3 regions of the Streptomyces sp. MUSC 14 genome follow, and region 3 is predicted to be linked to each of the others. Evidence: riboswitches for the same ligand, from Rfam matches in the RefSeq annotation. Region 3 holds a riboswitch; each other region holds the start of a gene.

Region 1 (9,719 bases), on a different contig from region 3:
ACACCAGCCCGGCTCGCTCGGCCTCGGTCGCTTCCATGGTGCGTCCGGTCAGGCACAGTTCCATGGCCTTCGCCTTGCCGACCGCGCGAGTCAGGCGCTGCGAGCCGCCGATGCCCGGGATCACCCCGAGCTTGATCTCGGGCTGGCCGAAGACAGCCGTGTCAGCGGCGAGCAGGATGTCGCAGAGCATGGCCAGCTCACAGCCTCCACCGAGGGCGTACCCGGCGACAGCGGCCACCGTCGGCGTGCGCAGCTGTCCGAGCCGGTCCCAAGCGGCGAACCAGTCGGCGAGGTACATGTCCATGTAGTCCTGCGGCTGCATCTCCTTGATGTCGGCACCGGCCGCGAACGCCTTCGCGGACCCGGTGATCACGATGCAGCCGCAGTCAGGGTCCCGGTCGAGGGCCTCGGTGGCGGCCACGACCTCGTTCATGATCTGGAGATTCAACGCGTTGAGGGCCTTGGGACGGTTGAGGGTGAGCAGGGCGGTACGGCCCTTGCGCTCGACGAGGATCGTCTCGTACGCGATGTCCGGTTCCGTGGTGGTCACTGCCTGCTCTCCGCTCCGGTCCCTGATGGTGCGGACGATGCCGGAGAAGTCCTCCGTGGCACCGGCCTGCTCCGCGTACTCCACGTACAACTCGGCCGCCCGCACGCCCAGTTCTGCGTGCACACCCCCAGCCCGGACCGCGTTGGCAGCCAGTCCCAGGTCCTTCGCCATGAGAGAGGCTGCGAATCCCGGCCGGTAGTCCTTGTTGGCCGGGCTGGTCGGAACAGGCCCGGGGACGGGGCAGTTCACGCTGAGCGCCCAGCACTGCCCGGACGCTGTGGAGGCCACGTCGTAGAGCGCCTGGTGGGACAGCCCGAGGCTCTCGCCCAGGACGAACGCCTCACTCACGGCGATCATGGAAACGCCCAGGATCATGTTGTTGCAGATCTTGGCTGCCTGCCCCGCGCCCGCACCGCCGCAGTGGACGGCCTTCTTGCCCATGGCCTCCAGCAGGGGCCGCGCCTGCGTGAACTCCTCCTCTCCCCCGCCCGCCATGAAGGTCAGCGTGGCGGCCTCGGCGCCGACCACTCCGCCCGAGACGGGCGCGTCCAGCGCTCGCATTCCTGCGACGACAGCGCGTTCGTGGGCGGTGCGGGCGTCGGCGACGTCGATGGTGGAACAGTCGACGAAGAGCGTGCCGGGGCGGGCCGAGGAGAGGACGGTCTCGTACAGGTCCAGGACGTGGCGGCCGGCAGGGAGCATGGTGATGACCACCTCGGCGTCCGTCACCGCGTCGGCCGCTGATCCGGCTGCCTCGACACCGGCCCGTGCGGCGCCGTCCAGAGCGTCGGGCACCAGGTCGTGGCCGCGGACCCTGTGGCCCGCCTTGACCAGGTTGGCGGCCATAGGCGCGCCCATGTGCCCGAGTCCGATGAACGCGACGGTCTGGCTCACCAGGCCACCTCCGAGCCGGTTCCGGGCCCGGCGAGCCCGAGTTCACGCTCGCCGAGCGGGGCGAAGAAGCGGTCCACGCCGGTGTCGGTGACCTCGACCAGGGTCGCCGGGGACCAGTGCGGGTCTCGGTCCTTGTCGATGACCTGGGCGCGGATGCCCTCCACCAGGTCCGGGTGGAGCAGAGCGGCGCAGGAGACGCGGTACTCCTGGTCGAGGACCGCCTCCAGCGGGCCCAGGCGCCGGGCGCGGCGCAAGGCGGCCAGGGTGACCTTCAGAGCGGTCGGCGACTTGGTCAGCAGGGTCTGCGCCGCGTCCTTGGTCGCGGGAGTCCCATGGTCCAGCAGCCGGTTCACGATGTCCTCGACGGTGTCCGCCGAGTAGCAGCCGTCGATCCACTCTCGTCGTTCCGTCAACTCGCCCTGCGGGGAGGGCTGTACGTGACGCCGTAGCGCGTCCCGTACGGGTTTCTCGGCAAGGTCGTCCAGGAAGGCGCCCAGTCCGGTGCACGGCAGGTAATGGTCGGCGAGGCCGCACAGCAGGGCGTCGCCGGCGCCGATCTGTGCGCCGGTCAGGGCGAGGTGGGTGCCCAGTTCGCCCGGGGCGAGGGCGAGCAGGTAAGTGCCGCCGACGTCGGGGACGAAGCCGATGCCGGTCTCGGGCATGGCGATGCGCGACCGTTCGGTGACGATGCGGACGCTGCCGTGCGCGGATATGCCGACGCCGCCGCCCATGACGATGCCGTCCATGACGGCCACATAGGGCTTGGGGTAGCGGGCGATGCGGGCGTTGAGGCGGTACTCGTCGCGCCAGAACGCGGCGGAGGCGCTGCCGTCGCCGTCGCGGGCGTCGTCGTGGATGCTGCGGATGTCGCCGCCCGCACACAGGCCGCGCTCCCCGGCGCCGGTGACGACGACGGTCTGAACAGCCGGGTCGTGCTCCCACGCGGTCAGGGCCTCGTCGATGCGCCGGACCATCTCGTGGCTGAGTGCGTTGACGGCCCCCGGCCGGTTGAGCGTGATGTGGGCGGCCCGGCCTGCGGTGCGGAAGAGGACGGGTTCGTCGGTGGCGGTCATCCGAACGCCTCCGTCAGGCCGCGGGCCACGATGACACGCATGATCTCGTTGGTTCCTTCCAGGATCTGATGGACGCGCAGGTCGCGGACGATCTTCTCGATGCCGTACTCGCTGAGGTAGCCGTAGCCGCCGTACAGCTGGAGCGCCCGGTCGGCCACCGAGTACCCGGTGTCGGTGGCGAACCGCTTCGCCATCGCGCACAGGTACGGGGCCTGCGGGTCGCCCGCATCGAGTGCGCGGGCGGCCTGCTGGACCAGGGCTCGGGCGGCGGCGAGTTCCGTCGCCATGTCGGCGAGGCGGAAGCGCAGCGCCTGCGCGTCGAGCAGACGTGTGCCGAATGCCTCCCGGTCGGCAAGGTGGGCAAGACTTCGGTCGAGGGCACTGCGGGCGCCGCCTAGCGAGCAGGCGGCGATGCCGAGACGGCCGCCGTTCAGGCCGTTCATCGCGATCCGGAAGCCCTCGCCCTCGCGTCCGAGGAGCCGGTCGGCGGGCAGCCGTACGCCGTCCAGGACGACCTGGCGGGTCGGCTGGGCGTTCCAGCCCATCTTCCGTTCGTTCGGCCCGAAGGAGATGCCCGGGTCGTCCTTGTCGACCACGAACGCCGAGACACCGTCCGCGCCGTCGCCGCCGGTCCGGGCCATGACCACGTACAGCTGGGAGGCACCTGCCCCGGAGATGAACTGCTTCACACCGGTCAGTACGTAGTCGTCGCCGTCTCGGACGGCCCGGGTGGTCAGGGCCGCCGCGTCGGAGCCGGCACCCGGTTCTGTCAGGCAGTAGCTGGCCAGGTCCTCCATCGCGCACAGCCGGGGCAGCCACCGGTCGCGCTGGGCGCCGTCGCCGTAACGGTCGATCATCCAGGCGACCATGTTGTGGATGGAGAGGTAGCCGGCGATGGACGGGCAGCCCGAGGCCAGTGTCTCGAAGACGAGGATGCCGTCGGCACGGCTGAGGCCGGAGCCGCCGGACTCCTCCCGGACGTAGACGCCGCCGAGTCCGAGCCCGGCGGCCTTGCGCAGGACATCGACGGGGAAGTGCTTGTCGCGGTCCCAGTCCAGGGCGTGCGGGGCCAGGTGGTCCTGAGCAAAGTCGAGGGTGGTCTCGACGAGAGCCTGCTGGTCCTCGGTGAGCAGGGTGATGGTCATCGTCCGCTCACCCCATCGTCGGGATCGTGAAGCTCGCGCCCTCGCGCAGACCGGCGGGCCAGCGCGAAGTGACCGTCTTGGTACGGGTGTAGAAGCGGATCGCGTCCGGCCCGTGCTGGTTCAGGTCGCCGAAGCCGGAGCGCTTCCAGCCGCCGAAGGTGTGGTAGGCGACCGGCACCGGAATGGGCACGTTGACGCCGACCATGCCGGTGTCGACCCGTCGGGTGAAGTCGCGGGCCGTGTCGCCGTCACGGGTGAAGATCGCGACACCGTTGCCGAAAGCGTGCTCACTCGGCAGGCGCAGGGCCTCCTCGTAGTCGGCGGCGCGCACGACCGACAGCACGGGCCCGAAGATCTCCTCCTGGTAGATACGCATGGCGGGGGTGACCCGGTCGAAGAGCGAGGCCCCGGCGAAGAAGCCGTTCTCGTGGCCGGGGAGCACGAAGTCCCGTCCGTCCACGACCAGTTCGGCACCCTCCTCGACACCGAGGTCGACGTACGAACGCACCCGGTCCACCGCGTCCCGGCCCACCAGTGGGCCGAAGTCGACGTCGGGGTCGTCGCTGCGACCGATCCGCAGTGAGCCGATGCGCTCCTTCAGCCTGGCGACCAGTGCGTCGGCGGTGTCCTCACCCACGGGCACGGCCACGGAGATGGCCATGCAGCGCTCGCCCGCCGACCCGTAGCCGGCGCCGATCAGGGCGTCCACCGCCTGGTCGAGGTCGGCGTCCGGCATCACGATCATGTGGTTCTTGGCGCCGCCGAAGCACTGGGCGCGCTTGCCATGGGCGGCGGCCGCGGCATAGACGTGCGCGGCGACCGGCGTGGAGCCGACGAAGCCGAGGGCGGCGACGCGGGGGTCTTCGAGGAGGGTGTCGACCGATTCCCTCGCGCCGTTGACGACGTTGAGGACTCCGGCCGGCAGGCCCGCCTCCAGGAACAGCTCGGCGAGCCGGAGCGGCACGGACGGGTCGCGCTCGGACGGCTTGAGGAGGAAGGCGTTGCCGCAGGCCAGTGCCGGGGCCGCCTTCCACAGCGGGATCATCGCGGGGAAGTTGAACGGCGTGATCCCGGCGACCACACCGAGGGGCGCCCGCAGGGAGTGGACGTCGATGCCGGTACCCGCGTTGTCGGTGAACTCGCCCTTGAGCAGGTGCGGGATACCGGCGGCGAACTCCACGACCTCCAGGCCGCGTTGGATGTCGCCGTGTGCGTCGGCGATCGTCTTGCCGTGCTCGGAGGACAGCAGCCGGGCCAGCGCGCCCTTCTCCTGCTCGACAAGGTGCAGGAAGCGCAGCAGGACGCGGGCACGGCGCTGCGGGCTCCACGCGCCCCACTCGCGCTGCGCCTCGACGGCGACGCCGATCGCCGCCTCGGTCTCGGCCCGGTCCGCCAGGGGCACACGTGCCTGGACCTCGCCGGTATTGGGGTCGTACACATCGCCGTAGCGTCCCGAGGTTCCCGGGGTGTGCTTGCCGCCGACGAAGTGGGTCAACTCGCGTACGGCGCTGGGGTCGTGCGGACGGATCATGGGTGCCTGCTCTCGTCAGGTGGAGGTGATCCGGGATGGCGCGCCGGACCGGCACGCGTGGACGCGGTGGCGTACACGGGCATGCAGAAGCGACGCGAGAACGCGAATGGCGCGTGGTCAGGCGGTGACGACGGGAGTGCGGCGGGCCTGACGCCAACGACGGAGTCCGCCGGGACCGTGAATGCGCACCGGTGCCATGCGTGTCAGCTCCATCCTCGTGGACAACACGGAACATCCCACGGCCGGTATCCTGACTCCCGGATCAGCGCGCGCCGTCCGCCTTCCCGACATGCTGCTCGTCAGTGGCGTCCTGCTCGACGGCGTACTCCCCGGTCACAGTGGCGGGACCGTGCCGGAATCACACCGGCTTCCCTGCACCGCGGGCCTACCCCTCGAATATATAGTTGGACGTCCTAGTAAATCCACCCCGCAGTCGTATCTCCACTACCTCCCCAGGTCAGGAGGGGTCGGATTCGGCCGTTCTGGCGGCTGCGAAGCGCACGCGCGCCCGAAGCGGGCCTTGCGTGCGGCACGCCGGAAGGGCGTCAGTACGGCCGGGCCGCAGTGGCCTCCTGCAACTCGCGCATCGGGTCGGCAACCGAGGACCCCAGCACCTCCATCAGTTTCGGTGAGTGGTCGGACATCGATCACCGGCGGCCGGCTGTACCAGCTTCGGCACACCCCTTTGCCACATGAGCAAGAGGCATTCTCGATGTCCGAAGTGTCCCGCCCTCGCATTCCGGAGCGTACGCCGAGCAGGGCTCCTGCGGCGGGAGTCGCGCGACGTCACCGTTGCTCGTTCGGGCCAGCCACGAACCGCTTGCGCATGCCAGGCGCCCCGCGGGCGTGGCGCGCCAGGACCGAACCGTCGATGTGACTCATGCGCTCGCCAAGACCCGTTCCGCCTCGGCTCGCTCGCCCGGCCTGAGGACGTCGTAGCCGTACTGCTCGTGCATTCCACGGTGCGCGAAGTGCGGTAGGTCTGCTCCGGTGGCGGATTGCGGCAGGCAGCACGGCGCAAGGTGGCCAGTACGACCTGCCTTGTCGCACGAAGGCCGTCTCGGTGGCACGGGGGAGTCCACCGAGACGGCTCCGCCCAGAGTAGATCCCGTGAGTCCACCGGTCTACAACCTCACGTGCAGTGAACCTGGACAACTCACTTACGGCATCATCGGCCTCTTCGTGGTCGTCCGGGCCGCGGCCATCGGCCACTGGCGCCTGGCCAAGGTCGAGGAACGCTGGAGCGCCCGCACCGCCGATACCGGCTGAGGCCACAGCTGCCCGTTCCGACAGCAGGAAGGCTCCCGCGAGGAACTTCCTCCCGGGAGCCTTCCGTTGTGCCGCCTGCCCGTGAAGGGTGAGAAGACGATCACAAGGCAGGACGCTCAGGTGTTTCGCGGCGCCCTACGACGTCACGGCGCGAGCAGCAGGCTGTTGCCGCGCTCCTTGGCGGCGGCGTAGCGCTTGGCTACGTCCTGCCAGTTGACGACGGCCCACATCGCCTCGATGAAGTCGACCTTCTGGTTCTTGTACTGCAGGTAGAAGGCGTGTTCCCAGGCGTCGAAGACCAGGATCGGGGTCGAGCCCTGGCCGACGTTGCCCTGGTGGTCGTAGACCTGCTCGACGACCAGCCGGCCGCTCAGCGGCTCATAGGCGAGCACGCCCCAGCCCGAACCCTGCGTGGTGGCGGCGGCCTTGGTCAGCTGGGCCTTGAAGCCCGCGTAGGAGCCGAAGGACTCGGCGATGGCATCCGCCAGCTCGCCCACTCCGTCCTTCTCCAGCGGTTCGCCGCCGCCGTCACCGGTCATGTTGTGCCAGTAGATGCTGTGCAGGATGTGCCCGGAGAGGTGGAAGGCCAGGTTCTTCTCCAGGCCGTTGATGGAACCCCAGGACTCCTTGTCCCGGGCCTCCGCGAGCTGCTCCAGCGTGTCGTTGGCGCCCTTGACGTACGCCGCGTGGTGCTTGTCGTGGTGCAGCTCGATGATCTCGGGGCTGATGACCGGGGCGAGCGCCGAGTAGTCGTACGGAAGCTCCGGGAGCGTGTACACGGGCATGTCCAACGTCCTCCGCCTTCTCACTTGTTGCCAATAAGATGCAAGTGCACGCTAACAGCAAGAACTCAGCGTTGCCGATCAGGCGTTGGTCCTAGGACTCCTTCCGTGTCACCGTCGGCGTGGAAGCACCGGTCGGCCCTGGGGCACCACGAGAGGGCGGAGAAATGGGGAACCTTTCGTCGCCGCCGCGCGGAGATGTCCGCCCGACGGATCTCCGCGCTCTGCTGCGGCGAGGCGGCCTGCGCTGCACGGCGGCCCGGCTGCTCGTCCTGGCCGTGCTCGGGGCACCCGAGTGTCATCTGTCCGCCGCGGAGATCCGTGCCGAGCTGCCCCGCATCGGCTCAGCGGTCCACCACACCACGGTCTACCGCACGCTCGACGCCCTGACCGCGGTGGGCCTCGTCCATGTCGTCCACGGGCCCGGCCCGACGCGTTACGGCATCACCGGCGAGCCGCACCACCACGCGGTGTGCCAGGGCTGCGGAGGCGTCTCGGCCGTCGCGGCCGCACATCTGGCCGAGGCGGTGCGAAGGATCGAGGAGCTGACGGGTCTCCGCCCCGACTCGTCGGGGTCGCTGATGCTGTTCGGCCTGTGCGGCGATTGCGGCTGACCTGCCGTGTGGCGCCACACCCGGGCGGCGCCATGGGGATCACCGCTCACGGACACCTACTCGGCCGGCTGTTCCGCCGCCCCGCGCGCCATGCCTGCCTCCCACTTCTCCTCAATGCGGCCGACCTTCCACACCGCGAAGGCCACGGCCCAGGTGGCGAAGAACAGGCCGACGATGACATAGCCGACGAGGTTCAGGTCCAGGCCGGAGACCCAGTCCCAGAAGGGGCCGTGCAGTCCGGCCTGGTCCGCTACCAGACCCAGCAGCTCAACGGTGCCGATGATGAGCGCGACGGCCACCGACAGGCCGGTCATGGTGAGGTTGTAGTAGACCTTCCGCACCGGCTTGGAGAACGCCCACTCGTAGGCGAAGTTCATGAACGAGCCGTCGATGGTGTCGAGCAGGGACATGCCGGCCGCGAACAGGACCGGCAGGCACAGAATCGCGTACCAGGGCAGCCCGGAGGCGGCGCCGGAGCCGGCGAGGACGAGCAGGGCGACCTCGGTGGCGGTGTCGAAGCCGAGGCCGAAGAGGAGCCCCACCGGGTACATCTGCCATGGCCTGGTGATCGCCTTCATCACGCGGCCGAGTAGGCGGTTCATGAACCCGCGGCTGTTGAGCTGCTCCTCCAGGGCGGCCTCGTCGAAGTGGCCGGCTCGCATCTGCCGGAAGACCTTCCAGATGCCCGCCATGATCACCAGGTTGATGATCGCGATGAGGTAGAGGAACGTGCCTGAGACGGTCGTGCCGATCCAGCCGGTGATGTCGTGCAGCGAGGAGTTGTCGTTCTCGACGGGGCCTGCCAGTTCCTTGACGCCCAGGGAGAGCAGGAAGGCGAGAGCGAAAACGATCGTGGAGTGCCCCAGCGAGAACCAGAAGCCGACCGACAGCGGCCGCTTGCCCTCACCCATCAGCTTGCGGGTGGTGTTGTCGATCGCCGCGATGTGGTCGGCGTCGAAAGCGTGCCGCATGCCGAGGGTGTATGCGGTGACACCTATGCCTATGCCGAAGGTCTTCGTGCCCAGGCTGTAGTGCTCCGGCGCGACGATCGCCACCAGCGTGAACCAGCCGATCACGTGCAGCGCGAGGATGAACGCCGCCATCCCGCCGGCACTGGCCCACTCCTTGCGGGTCATCGACGTGCGGATGCGCTGCCACGAGAAACCTCGCCCGCCGTCCCGGGCAGTCGGGCTCGCGGGAGCGGAATCAGGTGCGGTGGTCATGGGGTCCCGGCCTCACTTCTCGGTGAGCGTCTGTTTTCAGCCGCGCCTTTCAGGTTTCTGCAATCACATTGCAACTACAACGAACATGCGGCAAAGACCACACCAAGTCGCATCGCCGCGCGGAGGGTGGCGCCACAACCGCCGACCTCCTTATTGCATACTCCTTGCAGTAACAAGTTTTGGGCAGGAAGGATCTGTATGAGCCCCACCCCGATCGTGCTGGGCATCGAGTCGTCCTGCGACGAGACCGGCGCCGGCCTGGTCCGGGACGGGCGGCTGCTCGGGCACGCGATCGCATCGAGCATGGACGAGCACGCCCGGTACGGCGGCGTCGTGCCCGAGATCGCCAGCCGCGCCCACCTGCACGCCCTGCGCCCGGTGATCCAGCAGGCCCTGGACCAGGCCGGGCTCACACTGTCCGCCGTCGGCGCGGTGGCCGTCACGACGGGGCCAGGATTATCCGCCGCGCTCCAGGTCGGGCTGGCCGGCGCGAAGGGGCTGGCGTACGCACTGGGCGTCCCGCTGTACGGCGTCCACCACCTCGCCGGCCACGTCGCCGCCGACACGCTCGAACACGGCCCGCTCCCTGACCCCTGCATGGTGCTGATCGTCTCCGGAGGCCATACCTCGCTCCTCCT
Region 2 (9,719 bases), on a different contig from region 3:
GTCGAGACGGGTACGCCCGACCTCGCCCAGGCCCGCGAGTTCGCCGAGGCCATCCACGCCCGCTACCCGGACCAGATGCTGGCCTACAACTGCTCGCCCTCCTTCAACTGGAAGGCGGCGCTGGACGACGACCAGATCGCCAAGTTCCAGCGGGAGCTGGGCGCGATGGGCTACAAGTTCCAGTTCATCACCCTGGCCGGGTTCCACTCCCTCAACCACGGCATGTTCGACCTCGCCCGCGGCTACGCCGAGCACGGCATGACCGCCTATGTCGACCTCCAGGAGCGGGAGTTCGCCGCGCAGGCGCACGGCTTCACCGCCGTGAAGCACCAGCGCGAGGTCGGCACCGGTTACTTCGACCTGGTCTCCACCGCCGTCAACCCCGCCTCCTCCACCACCGCCCTGGCCGGCTCCACGGAGGAGGAGCAGTTCCACTAGGCCGTGCCTGACCGGGCGCCACGCCCTGGCCGCCCTCTTGGCCGAGCGGAGGGCAGACGAACGTCCCCGTCCCCCTCCTCTCCCCTTCCCTCAGGAGAACCCGATGTCCACCATCGCCCCGCCGCACCATGTCCGTGTCCTCGCCGCCGAAGGTCACCGGCACGGAGAGATCGTCACCCCCGCCGCCCTGGAATTCGTGGGCCGACTGGCCGCCGCGTTCGGGGACCGCCGCCGGGAACTGCTGAAGGAACGCCGCAGGCAGGTACTGCGGCTGGCATCGGGCTCCCCGCTCGACTTCCCGATGGTCACCTGCGCCGTCCGGGCCGACCCGACCTGGCGCGTCGCACCGCCCGCGCCCGGGCTGACCGATCGCCGCGTCGAGATCACCGGCCCGCCCGACCGCCGTATGACCGTCAACGCACTGAACTCCGGCGCCAAGGTGTGGATGGCCGACTTCGAGGACGCCACCGCACCCACCTGGGACAACGTCATCGGCGGACAGCTCAGCCTGCTCGATGCCATCGAAAGGCGCATCGACTTCACCACCGGGCAGGGCAAGGAGTACCGGCTCGCGGAAGGGGACAAGCTCGCCACGATCATGGTCCGTCCGCGCGGCTGGCACCTGGACGAGGAACACCTGGAGTACGACGGCCGGCCCGTGCCCGCCGCACTGGTCGACTTCGGCCTGTACTTCTTCCACTGCGCCCAGCGGCAGATCGACGCCGGGTACGGCCCGTACTTCTACCTGCCCAAGCTGGAGAACCGGTACGAGGCCAGGCTCTGGAACGACATCTTCGTCCTCGCCCAGGACCTGCTCGGCATCCCCCGCGGCACCGTCCGCGCCACCGTTCTCATCGAGACGATCACCGCCGCGTTCGAGATGGAGGAGATTCTCTACGAACTGCGCGAGCACAGCGCGGGCTTGAACGCGGGTCGCTGGGACTACCTGTTCAGTGTCATCAAGACCTTCGGCCACCGCACCGACTTCCTGCTGCCGGACCGCGCGCAGGTCACGATGACCGCGCCTTTCATGCGCGCCTACACCGAACTCCTCGTCCGCACCTGCCACAAGCGGGGCGCCCACGCCATCGGCGGCATGGCCGCCCACGTCCCCGGCAAGGACCCCGCCGCCAACGAGGCCGCGCTCGCCAAAGTCCGGCTGGACAAGGAACGGGAGGCGGAGGACGGCTTCGACGGCTCCTGGGTCGCCCACCCCGCACTCGTGCCCGTCTGCCGCCAGGTGTTCGACGCCGTCCTCGGCGACCGGCCGCACCAGCAGGACCGCACCCGCGACGACGTGGACGTGACAGCGCGGCAGCTGCTGTCGGTGCGCCGCATCAGCGGGCCGCCGACTCCCGAGGGGGTCCGCACCAACATCGCCGTGGCACTGCGCTACTTCGCCGCCTGGCTGCGCGGACAGGGCGCGGTCGCCCTCTACGGCCTCATGGAGGACGCCGCCACCGCCGAGATCGCCCGCGTGCAGATCTGGCAGTGGCTGCGCCACCGGGTGATCGACCGGGAGAAGGTCCTCGCGCTGCTGGACGACGAAGTGGCGGCGTTGGGCGCCGAGTACCCGTGGGCACCGGTGGACGACATCCGCGCCCTCTTCGAACGGACGGCGATGTCCGGCGAGTTGCCGCTGTTCTTCACCCCGGACGCGTACACCCGCCACCTCGTGCGGCAGACGGGGGCCGAGATATGAGCGGGAACATCCGACGGGTCGGTGTGGTCGGCGGAGGGCAGATGGGCGCCGGGATCGCCGAGGTGTGTGCGCGAGCCGGCCTGGACACCGTGGTGTGCGAGGTGGACGCGCTCACTGCTCGCGCCGCGCAGCAGCGGGTGGCGGCGTCGCTCGAACGCGCGGTGCGGCGCGGGAAGCTGGCGGAGGCCGACGCCGGGGACGCGCTCGCCCGCCTGGTCTTCACCGGCAGTCTCGACGACCTGGCCGACCGGCAACTGGTCGTCGAGGCGGTCCTGGAGAACACCGATGCCAAGACCGAGGTGTTCGCGGCGCTCGACAAGATCGTCGAGGACCCGCAGGCCGTCCTGGCGACCAACACCTCCTCCCTTCCGATCATGCGTCTGGGCATGGCAACCGGCCGCGCGGACCGGGTCGTGGGGCTGCACTTCTTCAACCCCGTGCCCGTGCTACCCCTGGTGGAGGTGGTGACCTCCCTGCACACGTCACCGGAGACGGTCGCCGCGGTCGGGGACTTCGCGACGGGCACGCTCGGCAAGACGGTGATCCACTCCCGGGACCGGGCCGGCTTCGTCGTCAACGCCCTGCTCATCCCCTACCTGCTCTCCGCCGTGCGGATGGCGGAGTCCGGGTTCGCCACGGCCGCCGACATCGACGCGGGCATGGAGCTGGGCTGCGCCCACCCGATGGGTCCGCTGAGGCTCGCCGACCTGATCGGCCTCGACACCGTCGCCTCCATCGCGGAGTCCCTCTACGACGAGTTCCGCGAACCCCTCTACGCCCCGCCACCGCTCCTGGCGCGGATGGTGGAGGCGGGACTGCTGGGCCGCAAGACCGGTCGGGGGTTCCACACCTACGACCAGGACTGAGGGCCTGGTCCGACGCGGGCTGAGGGGCCCGCACCGCCGCAGGGGTGAGGGTCCCGCGCGGCGTGACAGGGAAAGGGGCGGGAAGCGCGAGTGCGGCGCTTCCCGCCCCTCGTTGTGCCTCATTCGACACGCTCTTCCTCACCTTCCGGATTCTGGACGGTGTTCTTCCTTTCGCGGCGCCACCCCGTAGGCTGACCGCAGCAGCTGGTTCGCCCCGTCCGCCAGGCGGGGTGTCGTAAGAGGGAACCCGGTGGGAATCCGGGACTGCCCCGCAGCGGTGAGCGGGAACGACCGCCGTCATACGCACTGGGTCCGACGTACCGGACCTGGGAAGCGACGGCCATTAGGTGTCCTCCGGCAAGGAGGGCGGGCCCGTAAGTCCGAAGACCTGCCAACTGCCCGCGTGCGGATCGTTCCGTGCGCGGACATCCCGGTGACCTCGAGGGCGGGTCGGCGTACACACCAGACGGAATCGACCGTGCCTTTGCCGCGCGGGGTCGTCGCCGTCCGGTGCGTCACCCCTTCGCGCTCTCGTCCCGTCCCCGGGATCTCAGGGATTCGTCTCGCGAAGGAGATCTCCGTGACAGCGAAGTCCGCAGCCGCGGCAGCACGGGCCACCGTGTACGGCTACCCCCGCCAGGGTCGGCACCGGGAACTGAAGAAGGCGATCGAGGGCTACTGGAAGGGCCGCGTCACCGCTGACGCCCTCCGGGACACCGCCGCCGAACTGCGTCGCACGAACTGGCTGCAGCTCGCCGACGCCGGCATCCACGAAGTGCCGACCGGCGACTTCTCGTACTACGACCACGTCCTCGACACGACCGTCATGGTGGGCGCGATCCCCGCACGCCACCGCGCAGCCGTCGAGGCCGACGCCCTGGACGGCTACTTCGCCATGGCACGGGGCACCCAGGACGTCGCCCCGCTGGAGATGACCAAGTGGTTCGACACCAACTACCACTACCTGGTCCCCGAACTGGGCCCCGACACCGTCTTCACGGCCGACTCCGCCAAGCAGGTCGCCGAGCTGAAGGAAGCCCTCGCCCAGGGCCTCACCGCCCGGCCCGTGCTGGTCGGACCCGTCACCTACCTCCTGCTCGCCAAGCCCGCCCCCGGTGTACCCGCCGACTTCGAGCCGCTGACTCTGCTGGACCGGCTGCTGCCCGTATACGCCGAGGTCCTCGCCGACCTGCGCGCGGCCGGCGCCGAGTGGGTCCAGCTCGACGAACCCGCCCTCGTGCAGGACCGCACCCCGGCCGAGCTGAACGCCGCCGCGCGCGCCTACCGCGACCTCGGCGCCCTCACCGACCGGCCCAAGCTGCTCGTCGCCTCCTACTTCGACCGGCTCGGCGACGCCCTGCCGGTCCTGGCCAAGGCCCCCGTGGACGGGCTGGCGCTGGACTTCACCGAGTCCGCGTCCGCCAACCTGGAGGCACTCGCCGCCGTCGGTGGACTGCCCGGCAAGCGCCTGGTAGCCGGTGTCGTCAACGGCCGCAACATCTGGATCAACGACCTGCAGAAGTCACTGTCCACCCTCGGCACCCTCCTCGGGCTCGCCGACCGCGTCGACGTCGCCGCCTCCTGCTCCCTGCTGCACGTCCCGCTCGACGCCGCCGCCGAGCGGGACATCGACCCGCAGATCCTGCGCTGGCTTGCCTTCGCCCAGCAGAAGACCGCCGAGATCGTCACCCTCGCCAAGGGCCTGGCCCAGGGCACCGACACCATCGCCGGCGAACTCGCCGCCAACCGGGCCGACCTCGCCGCCCGAGCGGGCTCGCCCATCACCCGTGACCCCGTCGTGCGAGCCCGCTCCCAGGCCGTGACGGACGCCGACGCGCGCCGCTCCCAGCCGTACGCCGAACGCGCAGCGGCCCAGCGCGCCCACCTCGGCCTGCCGCTGCTGCCGACCACGACCATCGGCTCGTTCCCGCAGACGACCGAACTGCGCACCGCCCGCGCCGACCTGCGCGCAGGCCGCATCGACACCGCCGGGTACGAGAAGCGCATCAAGGCGGAGATCCAGGAGGTCATCTCCTTCCAGGAGAAGGCCGGGCTGGATGTCCTCGTGCACGGCGAGGCCGAACGCAACGACATGGTGCAGTACTTCGCCGAACAGCTCACCGGCTACCTGGCCACGCAGCACGGCTGGGTCCAGTCGTACGGCACCCGCTACGTCCGGCCGCCGATCCTGGCCGGCGACATCTCCCGCCCCGAGCCGATGACCGTGCGCTGGACGTCGTACGCCCAGTCGCTGAGCGCCCGCCCGGTCAAGGGCATGCTCACCGGCCCGGTCACGATGCTCGCCTGGTCCTTCGTCCGCGACGACCAGCCCCTCGGCGACACCGCGCGGCAGGTCGCCCTGGCCCTGCGCGACGAGGTCGACGACCTGGAGGCGGCGGGCACGTCGGTGATCCAGGTGGACGAGCCCGCGCTGCGCGAGACCCTGCCGCTGCGTGCTGCCGACCGCCCTGGCTACCTGGCCTGGGCGACGGACGCCTTCCGGCTCACCACCAGCGGGGTGCGCCCGGACACTCAGGTCCACACCCACATGTGCTACGCCGAGTTCGGCGACATCGTCCAGGCCATCGACGACCTCGACGCCGACGTCATCAGCCTGGAGGCCGCCCGCTCCCACATGCAGGTCGCCCGGGAGCTGGCCGCCCACAGCTACCAGCGTGAGGCCGGACCCGGTGTCTACGACATCCACTCCCCCCGTGTGCCGAGCGCCGAGGAGGCGGCCGAACTGCTGCGCACCGGACTGAAGGCAATCCCCGCCGAACGCCTGTGGGTCAACCCCGACTGCGGCCTGAAGACCCGCGGCTGGCCCGAGACCCGGGCCTCATTGGAAAACCTGGTGGCCGCGGCCCGGACCGTCCGCGGCGAACTGCCCGTCACCTGACCCGACCGCAACACCCACCAGGGCCGGGGCGCGTCAAGCGTCCCGGCCTCTCGACTACCGCCGTAGCGCACCGGCGCCCGCGTAGCGCTACTCGGCCGTCGGAACGACCCGCTGGTCCGGTCCCGCGTAGGAGGCGAGGGGCCGGATCAGCGCGTTGTGGGCGAGCTGTTCGGTGATGTGGGCGGTCCAGCCGGTGATGCGGCTCATCACGAAGATCGGTGTGAAGGCGGGGGTGTCGAAGCCCATCAGGTGGTAAGCGAGGCCGGCTGGGTAGTCCAGGTTCGGGTGGATGCCCTTGCGTTGGAGCATGGCGCGCCGCAGGGCAGCATGGAGTGTGGCCAGGCGGGTCGCCTCGGGGTCGGCAGCCCGGGCCACCAGACGGTCCAGGGCGTCCTGCATGATCGGGACACGGGAGTCCCCGTGCTTGTAGACGCGGTGGCCGAAGCCCATGATCTTCCGTTTGTCGGCAAGGGCCTGGTCCAGCCACTCCTCCGCACGCCGCGGGTCGCCGATCTCCTCCAGCATGTGCATCACGGCCTCGTTGGCACCGCCGTGCAGCGGGCCCTTCAGGGCTCCGATGGCGGCGGTGACCGCACTGTAGAGGTCGGAGAGGGTGGAGGTGACGACCCGGGCGGTGAACGTCGAGGCGTTGAAGCTGTGTTCGGCGTACAGCGTGAGGGAGATCTCGAAGCAGCGGACCACGTGCGGTGCGGGCACCGCGCCGAAGCACATGTGGAAGAAGTTCTCCACGTATCCGAGGTCCGGGTTCGGCGGGATCGGCTCCAGCCCGCGCCGGCGGCGCATGTCGGCCGCGACCACCGTGGGCAGCTTGGCCAGCAGGGTCAGCGACTTGGTGCGATGGGAGGCGACCGAGCCGTCGTCCTCGGTGGGGTCCTCGGCGCCGAAGAAGCTGACGGCCGTGCGCAGGACGTCCATCGGGTGGCAGGTCTCGGGCAGCCGGGCGAGGAGTTCGGAGGCGGTGCGGTCCAGGGTGCGCAGGGCACGTTCGCGAGTCCGGAACTCCAGCAGCTGTGCGCGGTCGGGGAGTTCGGCGTGCCACAGCAGGTACGCCACCTCCTCGAAGGAATACCGTGCGGCGAGGTCCTGGACCGGGTAGCCGCGGTAGGTGAGGGAGTTGGTTTCCTCGATAACGGTGGAGATCTCGGTGGTGTCGACGACGACACCGGTGAGACCGCGGTGGATCTCGGGCACTGTGGTGGACATGTGTCTGCCTCCGGTGTGTCAAGCGCCGGGCGGGAGGGTGAAATCGAAGACGGCCGAGTCGAAGGCCGAGTACTCCTCGTAGCCGAGGAGTTCGTACAGCCGGGAGCGGGTCTGCATGCGGGGCAGCAGGGACTCCTGGGTGCCCTCGGCGGCCAGCGTGCGCAGGCCGTCCTCGACGGCTCCCATGGCGATGCGCAGCAGGGTGACCGGGTACAGCGCGATGTTGTACCCGAGGTTCTCCAAGGTGCGCGTGTCCAGGAGCCGGCTTTTGCCGAACTCAGTCATGTTGGCGAGCAGCGGGACGTCGACCGCCGAGCGGAACGCCTCGAACTCGGCCTCGTCGGAGAGGGCTTCAGGGAAGATCGCGTCGGCGCCGGCGTCGACGTACGCCCTGGCGCGTTCGAGTGCCGCATCCAGGCCCTCGACCGACCGGGCGTCGGTGCGGGCCATCAGCAGGAAGTCGGGGTCGCGGCGGGCGTCCACGGCGGCCCTGATCCGGCGGACCATCTCCTCCGTCGGCACGACCGACTTGCCATCGAGGTGGCCGCAGCGTTTGGGGTTGACCTGGTCCTCGAGATGCAGTCCGGCGAGCCCGGCGTCCTCCATCAGTTGCACGGTGCGGGCCGCGTTCATCGGCTCGCCGAAGCCGGTGTCGGCGTCGACGAGGACGGGCAGGTCGGTGACGCGGGTCGTCTGCTGGGCGCGGGCCGCGATCTCCGTGGACGTGGTCAGGCCGATGTCGGGCAGACCCAGATCCGCGGCGATCACCGCACCCGACAGGTAGACCGCGTCGAAGCCGGTGTCCTGGACGAGGCGGGCGGTGAGCGGGTTGATCGCGCCCGGGACGCGCAGCAGGCGGCCCGAGTCCAGTTGTTCGCGGAAGGTCCGGCGGCGCTCGGCGGGTGTGGTCCGTGTATGCAGCACCATCAGAACAGCCCCTTCGGCAGGCTCGCGTCGTACGCGGCGACGGCGTCGGTGTCGACGGCCGGGAACAGACCGTCCAGGCCGTCGGCGGTCAGCTCGGCGAGACGGGCAGCCGTGTCCAAGAACGCGTCCTGCGCGGACGCGGTGACGATGCCCTCGGCGAGCGTGCGGAACTTGCCGACGTATCCGGCGCGGTCGAAGGGGCGGGCACCGGCCGGGTGGGCGTCGGCGACGGCGAGTTCGTCCTCGATCACCGAACCGTCGTCCAGCGTGATCACGGCCCGGCCACCGAAGGCCCGCCGGTCCGGGTCCGGCTCGTGGTACCGGTGCGTCCATTCCGGGTCCTCGACCGTCGTGATCTTCCGCCACAGCTCGACGGTCTCCGGACGGCCGGCGCGCTCGGGGGCGTAGGAGCGCTCGTGGTGCCAGGTGCCGTCCTGAAGGGCGACGGCGAAGATGTACGGCACCGAGTGGTCGAGGGTCTCGCGGCTGGCGGTGGGGTCGTACTTCTGGGGGTCGTTCGCCCCGGAGCCGATGACGTGGTGGGTGTGGTGGCTGGTGTGCAGGACCACGGAGCGGATCTTCTCCAATGGGCCGGTCTTCTCACGCAAGCGCCGGGCCAGGTCGATGACCGCCTGGGCCTGGTACTCGGCGGAGTGCTCCTTCGTGTACGTGTCGAGGATCGCGCGTCGCGGCTCGTCCGGACCGGGGAGGAGCACGGTGTAGTCGGACTCCGGGCCGTCCAGCATCCAGGCCAGGAAGCCGTCCTCACCCTCGTAGACCGGCGAAGGGGAGGTCTCGCCGCGCATGGCCCGGTCGACGGCCTCGATGGCGGCCTTGCCGGCGAAGGCGGGCGCGTACGCCTTCCAGCTGGAGATCTCGCCCTTGCGGGACTGGCGGGTGGCGGTGGTGGTGTGCACGGCCTGCTGGACCGCCTGGTGGACCGTCTCCGTCGGCAGCCGCAGCAGCGCGCCCAGGCCGCAGGCGGTGGCCGCGCTCAAATGGGCCACGTGGTCGATGCGGTGCGCGTGCAGGCAGATTCCCTTCACCAGGGCCACGTGGATCTCGTATGCGGCGACGATGCCGCGCAACAGGTCGGCACCGGTACGGCCGGTGTGCTGGGCGACGGCCAACAGGGGCGGGATGTTGTCGCCCGGGTGGGAGTAGTCGGCAGCCAGGTAGGTGTCGTGGAAATCCAGCTCGCGCACGGCCGTGCCGTTGGCCCAGGCGGCCCACTCCGGGGAGACCCGGGCGCGGCTACCGAACACCGGGGCGCCAGGCGCGGATCCGCCGTGGGCGACAGCCTGCGCGCGGGCCACCGCGACCGGGCGGCGCAGCAGGGAGGCGACGGCGACCGAGGCGTTGTCGATCACCCGGTTGACGGCCATGGCAGCGCTGTCGGTCTCCAGTTCCTCGGTGGCGGTGGCCACGGCGGCGAGTTTCCAGGCGAGCTGGTCCTCGCGCGGGAGCCGGTCGGTGCTGGGGTGGACGCGGACATGGTGCTGGATCACAGGACTCCTCATGGGGATCGGCGGTCCGACAGGGGCTTGTGATCGAGGTTTCCCGCCGACGACCCCTCGCGCCACCGTTCCAATCTGCGGATTCCGTACATCGCCGTCCTGCGAATCTGCGAATTTTGCGAAATCTGCGGATGGTATGTTCACAA
Region 3 (9,719 bases):
GCGGGCGCCGAGTCCGTCACGGACCTCGGCGACTGGGGCACCGCCGTGGTCGCCGTCTTCCTGGTCACGTCGAGCGCCGCGATCTGGAAGATGTCCCGCCGCGAGGTCGTCGACCACACCAACGTCGTCGAGGAGACCGAGGTGCCCGCCGGTGTGGTGACCACCGCCATCGCCGCGGTGGCCCCGCCCCCCTCGGGGACGATCGGCGAGGATCTGACCGCCACGATCCCCGCCCCGGCCGGCACGGAGCCCACGGCCCCCGTCGCCTCGGTCGCTCCCCCGGCCACCACCGTCTGACCCCGGCCCCCTCGGTTACCAAGGAAGCATCCCCATGAAGATCGACTGGTCGGCCATCGGCTCCGTCTTCGGCGTCAGCCTCGTGTTCACGGTGGGCCTCGTGGTCCTGTTCACCCTCGGCATCAGGGGCCTGACCCGGCGCGAACAGGCCGCGGCCCAGGGCGACTCCGCCGCCCTCGCCGTCACCGGCGCCTACGTCTGCTTCGCGGCCTGCGCGGCGGCGGTGGCGTACGGCATCTTCCTGATCGTCTCCAAGAGCTGACAGAACGGCACCGGCAAAGGCTCCCCTGCGTCCATGACGCAGGGGAGCCTTTGCCATGCCGGGCGGCCCCACGTGCCCCGCGATGTGGGGATCGGCACACTCTCCCCGTGCAGGTCAACGGCAAGTTGACGGCCGTTCCGGGCCCGTGGTGGACTGCCCGGGCCATGTACGGCGGCAGGAGAGGAAGCCGGTGCGAATCCGGCGCGGTCCCGCCACTGTCACCGGGGAAGAACCCCCGGGAGCCAGGAACTCTCACCGCCGAATCTCGTCGAACCAGGGCGCGGACACCCTGAGTGAGGACACCGATCGCCATGCCCGGCTGCCGAAGGACCCGTACCAGGCCCGCTCCCGCACCCACGGCCGGCTGAGCCCATGGGTGCCGATCGCTCCTACGCGTACGGCGCCGCCGCCGGCCTTCTCGGTGACCTGCTCCTCGGCGACCCGCGCCGTGGGCATCCGGTCGCCGCGTTCGGGCGGGCGGCCGCTGCCGTGGAAGGCGTGTTGTGGCGCGACCACCGCGGCTGGGGCACGCTGCACACCGTCGTGTGTGCGGGCGGCGCCGTCGCACTCGGCGCGGCCGCCGCACGCGCCGTACGCCCCTCCCCCGCCGCCTCCGCCGCCCTGACCGCCGCCGCCGTCTGGTCGGTCGTCGGCGGTACGTCGCTGGGCCGCGAGGCCCGCACCATCGGACGGGCGCTGGAGGCCGGTGACATCGAGGCGGCCCGCGCCCGGTTGCCCCACCTGTGCGGCCGGGACCCCCAGTCGCTGGACGCCGACGGGATCGCCCGGGCCGTGGTCGAGTCCGTCGCCGAGAACACCTCCGACGCCGTCGTGGGCGCCCTGGTGTGGGGCGCCGTGGCCGGGGTGCCCGGACTGCTCGGCTTCCGGGCCGTCAACACCCTGGACGCGATGGTGGGTCACACGTCCCCGCGCCACCGCCGCTACGGCTGGGCCTCCGCCCGACTCGACGACGTGGCCGGCTGGCCGGGGGCCCGGCTGACCGCCGTACTCGCCGCCGTCGCCGGACCCGACCCGCGCGGCGCCCTGCGCGCCTGGCGGGCCGACGCCCGCAAGCACCCGAGCCCCAACGCCGGGCCCGTGGAGGCCTCGTTCGCGGGTGCGCTCGGCGTCCGCCTGGGCGGGACGCTCTCCTACGGCGGACGGGTCGAGCACCGGCCCGTGCTGGGCGGGGACACCGGGCGGGCCGTCCGGGTCGCCGACATCGACCGGGCGGCGCGGCTCTCCCGCCGCGTCGGCCTGCTCGCGCTCGGCACCACGGTCGCCGCGCGGCTCGTCGTCAGCAGCGTCAAGAGCCCGAAGGGACGTGGGAAGTGAACGGGGGACTCCTCGTCGCCGGCACCACCTCCGACGCCGGCAAGAGCGTCGTGACGGCCGGGATCTGCCGGTGGCTGGTGCGCCAGGGCGTGAAGGTCGCGCCGTTCAAGGCGCAGAACATGTCGCTCAACTCCTTCGTGACCCGCGAGGGCGCGGAGATCGGCCGGGCGCAGGCCATGCAGGCCCAGGCGTGCCGGGTCGAGCCGACCGCGCTGATGAACCCGGTGCTGCTCAAACCGGGCGGCGAACAGAGCAGCCAGGTCGTGCTGCTGGGCAGGCCGGTGGGTGAGCTGAGCGCCCGCGGCTATCACGGCGGGCGGCAGCAGAAGCTGCTCGGCACGGTGCTGGACTGCCTGGCCGAGTTGCGGGGCACGTATGACGCGGTGATCTGTGAGGGGGCGGGCAGCCCGGCCGAGATCAATCTGCGCCGGACCGACATCGTGAACATGGGGATCGCGCGGAACGCGCGCCTGCCCGTGCTCGTGGTCGGCGACATCGACCGCGGGGGCGTCTTCGCCTCCTTCTTCGGCACCGTCGCCCTGCTCTCGCCGGAGGACCAGGAGCTGGTCGCCGGGTTCCTGGTGAACAAGTTCCGGGGGGACGTGAGCCTTCTGGAGCCCGGGCTCGACATGCTGCACGGCCTGACCGGCCGGCGGACGTACGGCGTGCTCCCCTTCCAACACGGCCTCGGCATCGACGAGGAGGACGGGCTCCGCGTCTCGCTGCGGGGTGCGGTACGGGAGTCGAACGTCATCGAGCCCCTGGGGGAAGACGTACTGCGGGTCGCCGTCTGTGCCGTTCCCCTGATGTCCAACTTCACGGACGTGGACGCGCTCACCGCCGAACCGGGCGTCGTGGTGCGGTTCGTGGACCGCCCGGAGGAGCTGGCCGACGCCGACCTCGTCGTCGTCCCCGGCACCCGCGGGACGGTCCGGGCCCTGGAGTGGCTGCACGAGCGGGGGCTCGCGGACGCGCTGCGCCGCAGGGCCGCCGAACACCGGCCCGTCCTCGGCATCTGCGGCGGCTTCCAGATCCTCGGTGAGCACATCGAGGACGAGGTCGAGAGCCGCCGGGGGCGGGTCGAGGGCCTCGGGGTGCTGCCCCTAAGGGTGCGGTTCGCCCCCGAGAAGACCCTTGCCCGGCCGGAGGGGGAGGCACTCGGCGAGCGGGTCGAGGGGTACGAGATCCATCACGGGGTCGCCGAAGTGACCGGCGGGGAAGCCTTCCTGGACGGCTGCCGGGCCGGGCAGACCTGGGGCACCCACTGGCACGGCTCGCTGGAGTCGGACGGCTTCCGGCGGGCCTTCCTGCGCGAGGTGGCCGCCGCCGCGGGCCGCCGCTTCGTGCCCGCGCCGGACACCTCCTTCGCCGCGCTGCGCGAGGAGCAGCTCGACCGGCTCGGCGACCTGATCGAACAGCACGCGGACACGGACGCGCTGTGGCGGCTCATCGAGTCGGGCGCGCCGCAAGGACTGCCTTTCATTCCACCGGGAGCGCCCGCATGAGCACAGTGTTGTTGTTGTCCACCGCCGACACGGACCTGCTGGCGGCCCGGGCCTCCGGCGCGGACTTCCGCATCGGCAACCCGACCCGGGTGGACGTCCGGCAGGAGCTGCCGCGACTGCTGGACGGCGCGGACCTCGCCGTCGTACGGCTGCTCGGCGGCAAGCGGGCCTGGGAGGACGGGCTCGCCGCGCTGAAGGCGGCCGGGATCCCGACGGTGCTGCTGGGCGGCGAGAGCGTACCGGACGCGGAGCTGATGGCCGAGTCCTCGGTGCCGGCCGGTGTGGTCGCGGAGGCGCTGAAGTACCTGGTCGAGGGCGGCCCGGCGAACCTGCTGGAGCTGTCCCGGTTCCTGTCGGACACCGTGCTGCTGACCGGCGAGGGCTTCGAGGAGCCGCGGAAGATGCCGGAGTACGGCGCCCACGGCTCGTACGCGGCACGGGACGGCCGCCCGACCGTGGGCGTGCTCTTCTACCGGGCGCACGAGCTGAGCGGCAACACCGCCTTCGTGGACACCCTGTGCGAGGCGATCGAGGCGGAGGGCGCGAACGCCCTCCCCGTGTACTGCGGTTCGCTGCGCGGCGCGGACGCCGGGCTGTACGAGCTGCTGGGCAGGGCCGACGCGCTGGTCGCGACCGTACTCGCGGCGGGCGGCACGCACGCGTCGCAGGCCTCGGCGGGCGGCGACGAGGAGTCCTGGGACATCGGCGCCCTCGCCGACCTGGACATCCCGGTGCTGCAAGGGCTCTGCCTCACCTCGTCGAAGAAGGCCTGGGACGAGTCGGACGCCGCCCTGTCCCCCATGGACGCGGCGATGCAGGTCGCCATCCCGGAGTTCGACGGCCGGCTGATCACCGTGCCCTTCTCCTTCAAGGAGCAGGGTCCGGACGAGGTCCCGGTGTACGTCGCCGACCCCGAGCGGGCCGCGCGCGTGGCCGGAATCGCCCTGCGGCACGCCCGGTTGAAGCACAAGCCGAACGCCGAGAAGAAGATCGCGCTGGTCTTCACGGCGTACCCGACCAAGCACTCGCGGGTCGGCAACGCGGTCGGTCTGGACACGCCCGCGTCGGCGGTGCGGGTGCTGGACGCGTTCCGGGACGCCGGGTACGGGCTCACCGAATACCCCTCCGAGGGCGACGAGTTGATCCACCGGCTCATCGAGGCCGGCGGTCACGACGTGGAGTGGCTGACCGAGGAGCAGCTGGCCGCCGCGCCCGCGCGGGTGCCGCTGGCGCACTACCGGGCGTGGTTCGAGAAGCTCGACCCCGGCCTCAAGGGGGCCGTGACCGAGGCGTGGGGCGAGCCGCCGGGCAGCCTGTACGTCGACGGCGAGGACATCGTGCTGGCGTCCCTCCGGTTCGGGAACGTCGTCGTCATGATCCAGCCGCCGCGCGGCTTCGGGGAGAACCCGATCGCGATCTACCACGACCCCGACATGCCGCCCTCGCACCACTACATGGCGGCGTACCGGTGGCTGGAGGCCGCGCCGTCGGAGGGGGGCTTCGGCGCGGACGCGATCGTGCACATGGGCAAGCACGGCACGATGGAGTGGCTGCCGGGCAAGGGGCTCGGGCTCTCCGGCGGCTGTGCCCCGGACGCCGTCCTCGGGAACCTCCCCCTCGTCTACCCGTTCATCGTCAACGACCCCGGTGAGGGCACCCAGGCCAAGCGGCGCGGGCACGCCACGGTGGTCGACCACCTGGTGCCGCCGATGGCCCGCGCCGACACCTACGGCGACCTGGCCAAGCTGGAGCAGCTGCTCGACGAGTACGCGCTCGTCTCCGACCTGGACCCGACCAAGGCCCCGGCCGTGCGGGCGCAGATCTGGACGCTGGTCAAGGCGGCCGAGCTGCACCACGACCTGCATGTGGACGAGCAGCCGGACGACGACGCCTTCGACGAGTTCGTCATGCACATCGACGGCTATCTGTGCGAGATCAAGGACGTGCAGATCCGCGACGGTCTGCACGTCCTGGGCGGCGGTCCGGTCGGCGAGCCGCGCGTGAACCTGGTACTGGCCGTGCTGCGGGCGTCCCAGGTGTGGGGCGGGCAGGCGAACGCCCTGCCGGGCCTCCGGGCCGCTCTGGCCGCTCACTTCGGGCTGGTCGAGAAGGAGCTGCTGGCCGAGCCCGGCGCGCCGGTGAAGGTGCCGGCGGAGCTGACGGACCTGGCCGCCGGTCCCTCCCGGACGGCCGCCGACGCGATCGACCTGCTGGAGCAGCTGTGCCGGGGGATCGCGGAGGGGATGGAGGCGCGGGCGTGGGACCGTGCGGTCGTGCCCGCCGTGCTGCGGGGCGTGCTCGGCACCGAACTCCCGGACGCCGTCCGGGTGCTGGAGTTCGCGTGCGACGAGGTCGTACCCCGGCTGGCGCGCACCACGGACGAGATCGGGCACATCCTGCGGGCGCTGAACGGCGGTTACGTCCCGGCGGGCCCGTCGGGTTCGCCGACCCGCGGCCTCGTGAACGTCCTGCCGACCGGCCGTAACTTCTACTCGGTCGACCCCAAGGCCATTCCGTCCAGGCTGAGTTGGGAGGTCGGGCAGTCGCTCGCCGACTCGCTGGTGCAGCGGTACCTCCAGGACACGGGCGCGTACCCGAAGTCCGTCGGCCTGACGGTCTGGGGTACCTCCGCGATGCGCACCCAGGGCGACGACATCGCCGAGATCCTGGCGCTGCTGGGCTGCCGCCCGGTGTGGGACGACGCCTCGCGCCGGGTGACGGGCTTCGAGATCGTGCCCCCGGCGGAGCTGGGCCGGCCGCGCATCGACGTCACGGTCCGGATCTCCGGCTTCTTCCGGGACGCGTTCCCGCACGTCGTCGGCCTGATCGACGACGCCGTGCGGGCCGTGGCGGAGCTGGACGAGCCCGCCGAGAGCAACTACGTGAAGGCGCACGCCGACGAGGACACCGCCGAGCACGGCGACCGGCGCCGCGCGACGGCCCGTGTCTTCGGTTCGAAGCCGGGCGCGTACGGCGCCGGTCTGCTCCCGCTGATCGACGCCCGCAACTGGCGCTCCGACGCGGACCTCGCCGAGGTGTACGCGGTCTGGGGCGGCTACGCCTACGGGCGCGGGCTCGACGGGCGGGCGGCGCGCGGCGACATGGAGACCGCGTTCAAGCGGATCGCGGTGGCGGCGAAGAACGTCGACACCCGCGAGCACGACCTGGTCGACGCGGACGACTACTTCCAGTACCACGGTGGCATGGTCGCCATGGTCCGGCATCTGACCGGCGCCAACCCCGAGGCGTACGTGGGTGATTCGGCCGTACCGGACCAGGTGCGGACGCGGACGCTGGGCGAGGAGACGCACCGCGTCTTCCGGGCCCGGGTGGTCAACCCGCGCTGGATGGCGGCCATGCGCCGGCACGGCTACAAGGGCGCCTTCGAGATGGCGGCGACCGTGGACTACCTGTTCGGCTACGACGCCACGGCCGGTGTGGTGGACGACTGGATGTACGAGAAGCTCAGCGCGGAGTACGTCTTCGACCCGGAGAACCGGGACTTCATGAAGAAGTCCAATCCGTGGGCGCTGCGGGGCATCACCGAGCGGCTCCTGGAGGCCGCGGACCGGGGCCTGTGGGCCGAGCCGGACGCGGACACCCTGGAGCGGCTGCGCGCCACCTACCTGGAGCTCGAAGGCGACCTGGAGGGAGACCAGTGAGCACCCCCTTCCCCTTTACGGCCGTTGTCGGCCAGGACGATCTGCGGCTCGCGCTGCTGCTGAACGCGGTCAGCCCCGCCGTCGGCGGTGTACTGGTGCGCGGCGAGAAGGGCACGGCCAAGTCGACGGCCGTACGCGCCCTTTCGGCGCTGCTGCCCGAGGTGGCCGTCGTCGCCGGCTGCCGGTTCTCCTGCGACCCGGCGGCACCGGACCCGGGCTGCCCCGACGGCCCGCACGAGCCGGCACCGGGTACGGCACGGCCGGCGCGGATGGTCGAGCTGCCCGTCGGCGCCTCCGAGGACCGGCTGGTCGGCGCGCTCGACATCGAGCGGGCGCTCGCGGAGGGCGTGAAGGCGTTCGAGCCGGGCCTGCTGGCCGACGCGCACCGGGGCATCCTGTACGTCGACGAGGTCAACCTCCTCCACGACCACCTGGTCGACCTGCTGCTGGACGCGGCGGCGATGGGCGCCTCGTACGTGGAGCGCGAGGGCGTCTCCGTGCGGCACGCGGCCCGGTTCCTGCTCGTCGGCACGATGAACCCGGAGGAGGGCGAGCTGCGCCCGCAGCTGCTGGACCGGTTCGGGCTGACCGTGGAGGTCGCGGCCTCCCGCGAGCCCGACCAGCGGGTGGAGGTCGTACGGCGCCGGCTGGCGTACGACGACGATCCGGCCGGCTTCGCCGCGCGGTGGGCGGACGAGGAGGCCGCCGTACGGCAACGGATCGTCGCCGCACGGGAGTTGCTGGCGCAGGTGCGTCTCGGTGACGGTGCGCTGCGGCAGATCGCGGCGACCTGCGCGGCCTTCGAGGTGGACGGCATGCGGGCCGACATCGTGATGGCGCGTACGGCGACGGCGCTGGCCGCGTGGGCCGGGCGGACGGATGTGCTGGCGGAGGACGTACGGCAGGCGGCGCTGCTCGCGCTGCCCCACCGCAGGCGCCGCAACCCCTTCGACGCGCCCGGTCTGGACGAGGACAAGCTGGACGAGACGCTGGAGGAGTTCTCCGGCGAGTCCCCCGAGGACGATCCGGACCCCGACGGTCCCGGTGGGGGCGGTGGCCGGCCGCAGCCCGACCCCGGTCCGCAGGGGGGCGGGGACGCGTCCGCGCGCCCGGAGGCCGGCGAGGACGGGGAACCGCAGGCGTCCGGGTCGGCCCGGGAGCAGTCGGCCGTACGGGCCGCGGAGCCGTTCCGCACCAAGGTGCTGAGCGTGCCCGGGATCGGCGAGGGTGCCGCCGGGCGGCGCTCGCGGGCGCGGACCGAGCACGGGCGGACCACCGGGTCCCGGCGGCCGCGGGGCGCGCTGACCAAGCTGCACCTGGCCGCCACCGTGCAGGCCGCGGCCCCGTACCAGCGGGCGCGCGGCCGGTCCGGGCCGGGGCTGGTGATCCGCCGGGACGATCTGCGGCAGGCGACGCGGGAGGGGCGCGAGGGCAACCTCGTGCTGTTCGTGGTCGACGCCTCGGGCTCGATGGCGGCGCGGCAGCGGATGGGCGCGGTGAAGGGCGCCGTGCTGTCGCTGCTGCTGGACGCGTATCAGCGGCGGGACAAGGTGGGGCTGGTGACCTTCCGGGGCTCCGGGGCGGACGTGGCGCTGCCGCCGACCTCGTCGGTCGACGCGGCCGCCGTGCGGCTGGAGTCGCTGCCGACGGGCGGTCGTACGCCGCTGGCGGCCGGGCTGCTGAAGGCGCACGAGGTGCTGCGGGTGGAGCGGCTGCGGGATCCGGCGCGCCGGGCGCTGGTGGTCGTGGTGACCGACGGGCGGGCGACGGGCGGCCCTGAACCGGTGGCGCTGGCGGGGCGGGCGGCGCGGCTGTTCGCGGCCGAACAGGTCGCCTCGGTGGTCGTGGACTGCGAGTCGGGGCCGGTCCGGCTCGGGCTGGCCGGGCAGCTCGCGGGTGAGCTCGGCGGTACGGCGGTCACGCTGGACGAGCTGCGGGCGGACTCGATCGCCGGGCTGGTCAGGGATGTGCAGGGGACGTCGAGGAGGGCCGCGTAATGCCGCAGGGACAGCCGAGTGTCGTGCCGGACGACGGTCTGACGACGCGTCAGCGACGGAACCGGCCGCTGGTCGTCGTGCACACCGGCATCGGCAAGGGCAAGTCCACCGCCGCGTTCGGGCTCGCGCTGCGCGCCTGGAACCAGGGGTGGCCGATCGGGGTGTTCCAGTTCGTCAAGTCGGCGAAGTGGAAGGTCGGTGAGGAGAACGCGCTGCGCGTGCTCGGCGCCTCCGGCGAGGGCGGCACCGTCGACTGGCACAAGATGGGCGAGGGCTGGTCGTGGGTCCAGCGGGACATCCAGGGGGACAACTTCAGCAACGAGGAGAAGGCGCGCGAGGGCTGGGAGCAGGTCAAGCGGGACCTGGCGGCCGAGACGTACCGGCTGTACGTGCTGGACGAGTTCGCGTACCCCATGCACTGGGGCTGGGTGGACACCGACGAGGTCGTGGACGTGCTGCGGAACCGGCCGGGCACCCAGCATGTGGTGATCACCGGGCGGAACGCACCCGAGAAGCTGGTGGACTTCGCGGATCTCGTCACGGACATGTCGAAGGTCAAGCACCCCATGGACGTGGGGCAGAAGGGCCAGAAGGGCATCGAGTGGTGAGGTCGTCGGTGCCACGGCTGGTCGTCGCCGCGCCCTCGTCGGGCAGCGGCAAG

What was found. A riboswitch is a leader RNA that binds a small molecule or an ion and turns the genes downstream of it on or off. The one in region 3 is predicted to bind cobalamin.
Region 1: linked by a shared signal. The riboswitch ahead of BIV25_RS02800 (CoA-acylating methylmalonate-semialdehyde dehydrogenase) and the one ahead of BIV25_RS05240 (cobalamin biosynthesis protein) in region 3 are both predicted to bind cobalamin.
Region 2: linked by a shared signal. The riboswitch ahead of metE (5-methyltetrahydropteroyltriglutamate--homocysteine S-methyltransferase) and the one ahead of BIV25_RS05240 (cobalamin biosynthesis protein) in region 3 are both predicted to bind cobalamin.

What each region holds. Positions count from the first base shown of each region.
Region 1 covers NZ_MLYN01000007.1:326,245-335,963, forward strand. The annotation lists gene BIV25_RS02780 (enoyl-CoA hydratase) at 1-550, opposite strand, end outside; partial or broken gene mmsB (3-hydroxyisobutyrate dehydrogenase) at 584-1,444, opposite strand; gene BIV25_RS02790 (enoyl-CoA hydratase/isomerase family protein) at 1,441-2,517, opposite strand; gene BIV25_RS02795 (acyl-CoA dehydrogenase family protein) at 2,514-3,662, opposite strand; gene BIV25_RS02800 (CoA-acylating methylmalonate-semialdehyde dehydrogenase) at 3,670-5,193, opposite strand; cobalamin riboswitch at 5,416-5,597, opposite strand; gene BIV25_RS50750 (hypothetical protein) at 6,304-6,462, shown strand; gene BIV25_RS02805 (superoxide dismutase) at 6,606-7,247, opposite strand; gene BIV25_RS02810 (Fur family transcriptional regulator) at 7,412-7,858, shown strand; gene BIV25_RS02815 (HoxN/HupN/NixA family nickel/cobalt transporter) at 7,915-9,081, opposite strand; gene tsaD (tRNA (adenosine(37)-N6)-threonylcarbamoyltransferase complex transferase subunit TsaD) at 9,280-9,719, shown strand, end outside.
Region 2 covers NZ_MLYN01000007.1:311,661-321,379, forward strand. The annotation lists gene aceA (isocitrate lyase) at 1-438, shown strand, start outside; gene aceB (malate synthase A) at 542-2,140, shown strand; gene BIV25_RS02730 (3-hydroxybutyryl-CoA dehydrogenase) at 2,137-3,006, shown strand; cobalamin riboswitch at 3,195-3,417, shown strand; gene metE (5-methyltetrahydropteroyltriglutamate--homocysteine S-methyltransferase) at 3,587-5,905, shown strand; gene BIV25_RS02740 (bifunctional 2-methylcitrate synthase/citrate synthase) at 5,993-7,129, opposite strand; gene prpB (methylisocitrate lyase) at 7,148-8,053, opposite strand; gene BIV25_RS02750 (MmgE/PrpD family protein) at 8,056-9,564, opposite strand.
Region 3 covers NZ_MLYN01000009.1:143,935-153,653, reverse strand. The annotation lists gene BIV25_RS05250 (inorganic phosphate transporter) at 1-297, shown strand, start outside; gene BIV25_RS05245 (hypothetical protein) at 332-559, shown strand; cobalamin riboswitch at 692-834, shown strand; gene BIV25_RS05240 (cobalamin biosynthesis protein) at 932-1,894, shown strand; gene BIV25_RS05235 (cobyric acid synthase) at 1,891-3,399, shown strand; gene cobN (cobaltochelatase subunit CobN) at 3,396-7,061, shown strand; gene BIV25_RS05225 (putative cobaltochelatase) at 7,058-9,058, shown strand; gene cobO (cob(I)yrinic acid a,c-diamide adenosyltransferase) at 9,058-9,666, shown strand; gene BIV25_RS05215 (cobyrinate a,c-diamide synthase) at 9,663-9,719, shown strand, end outside.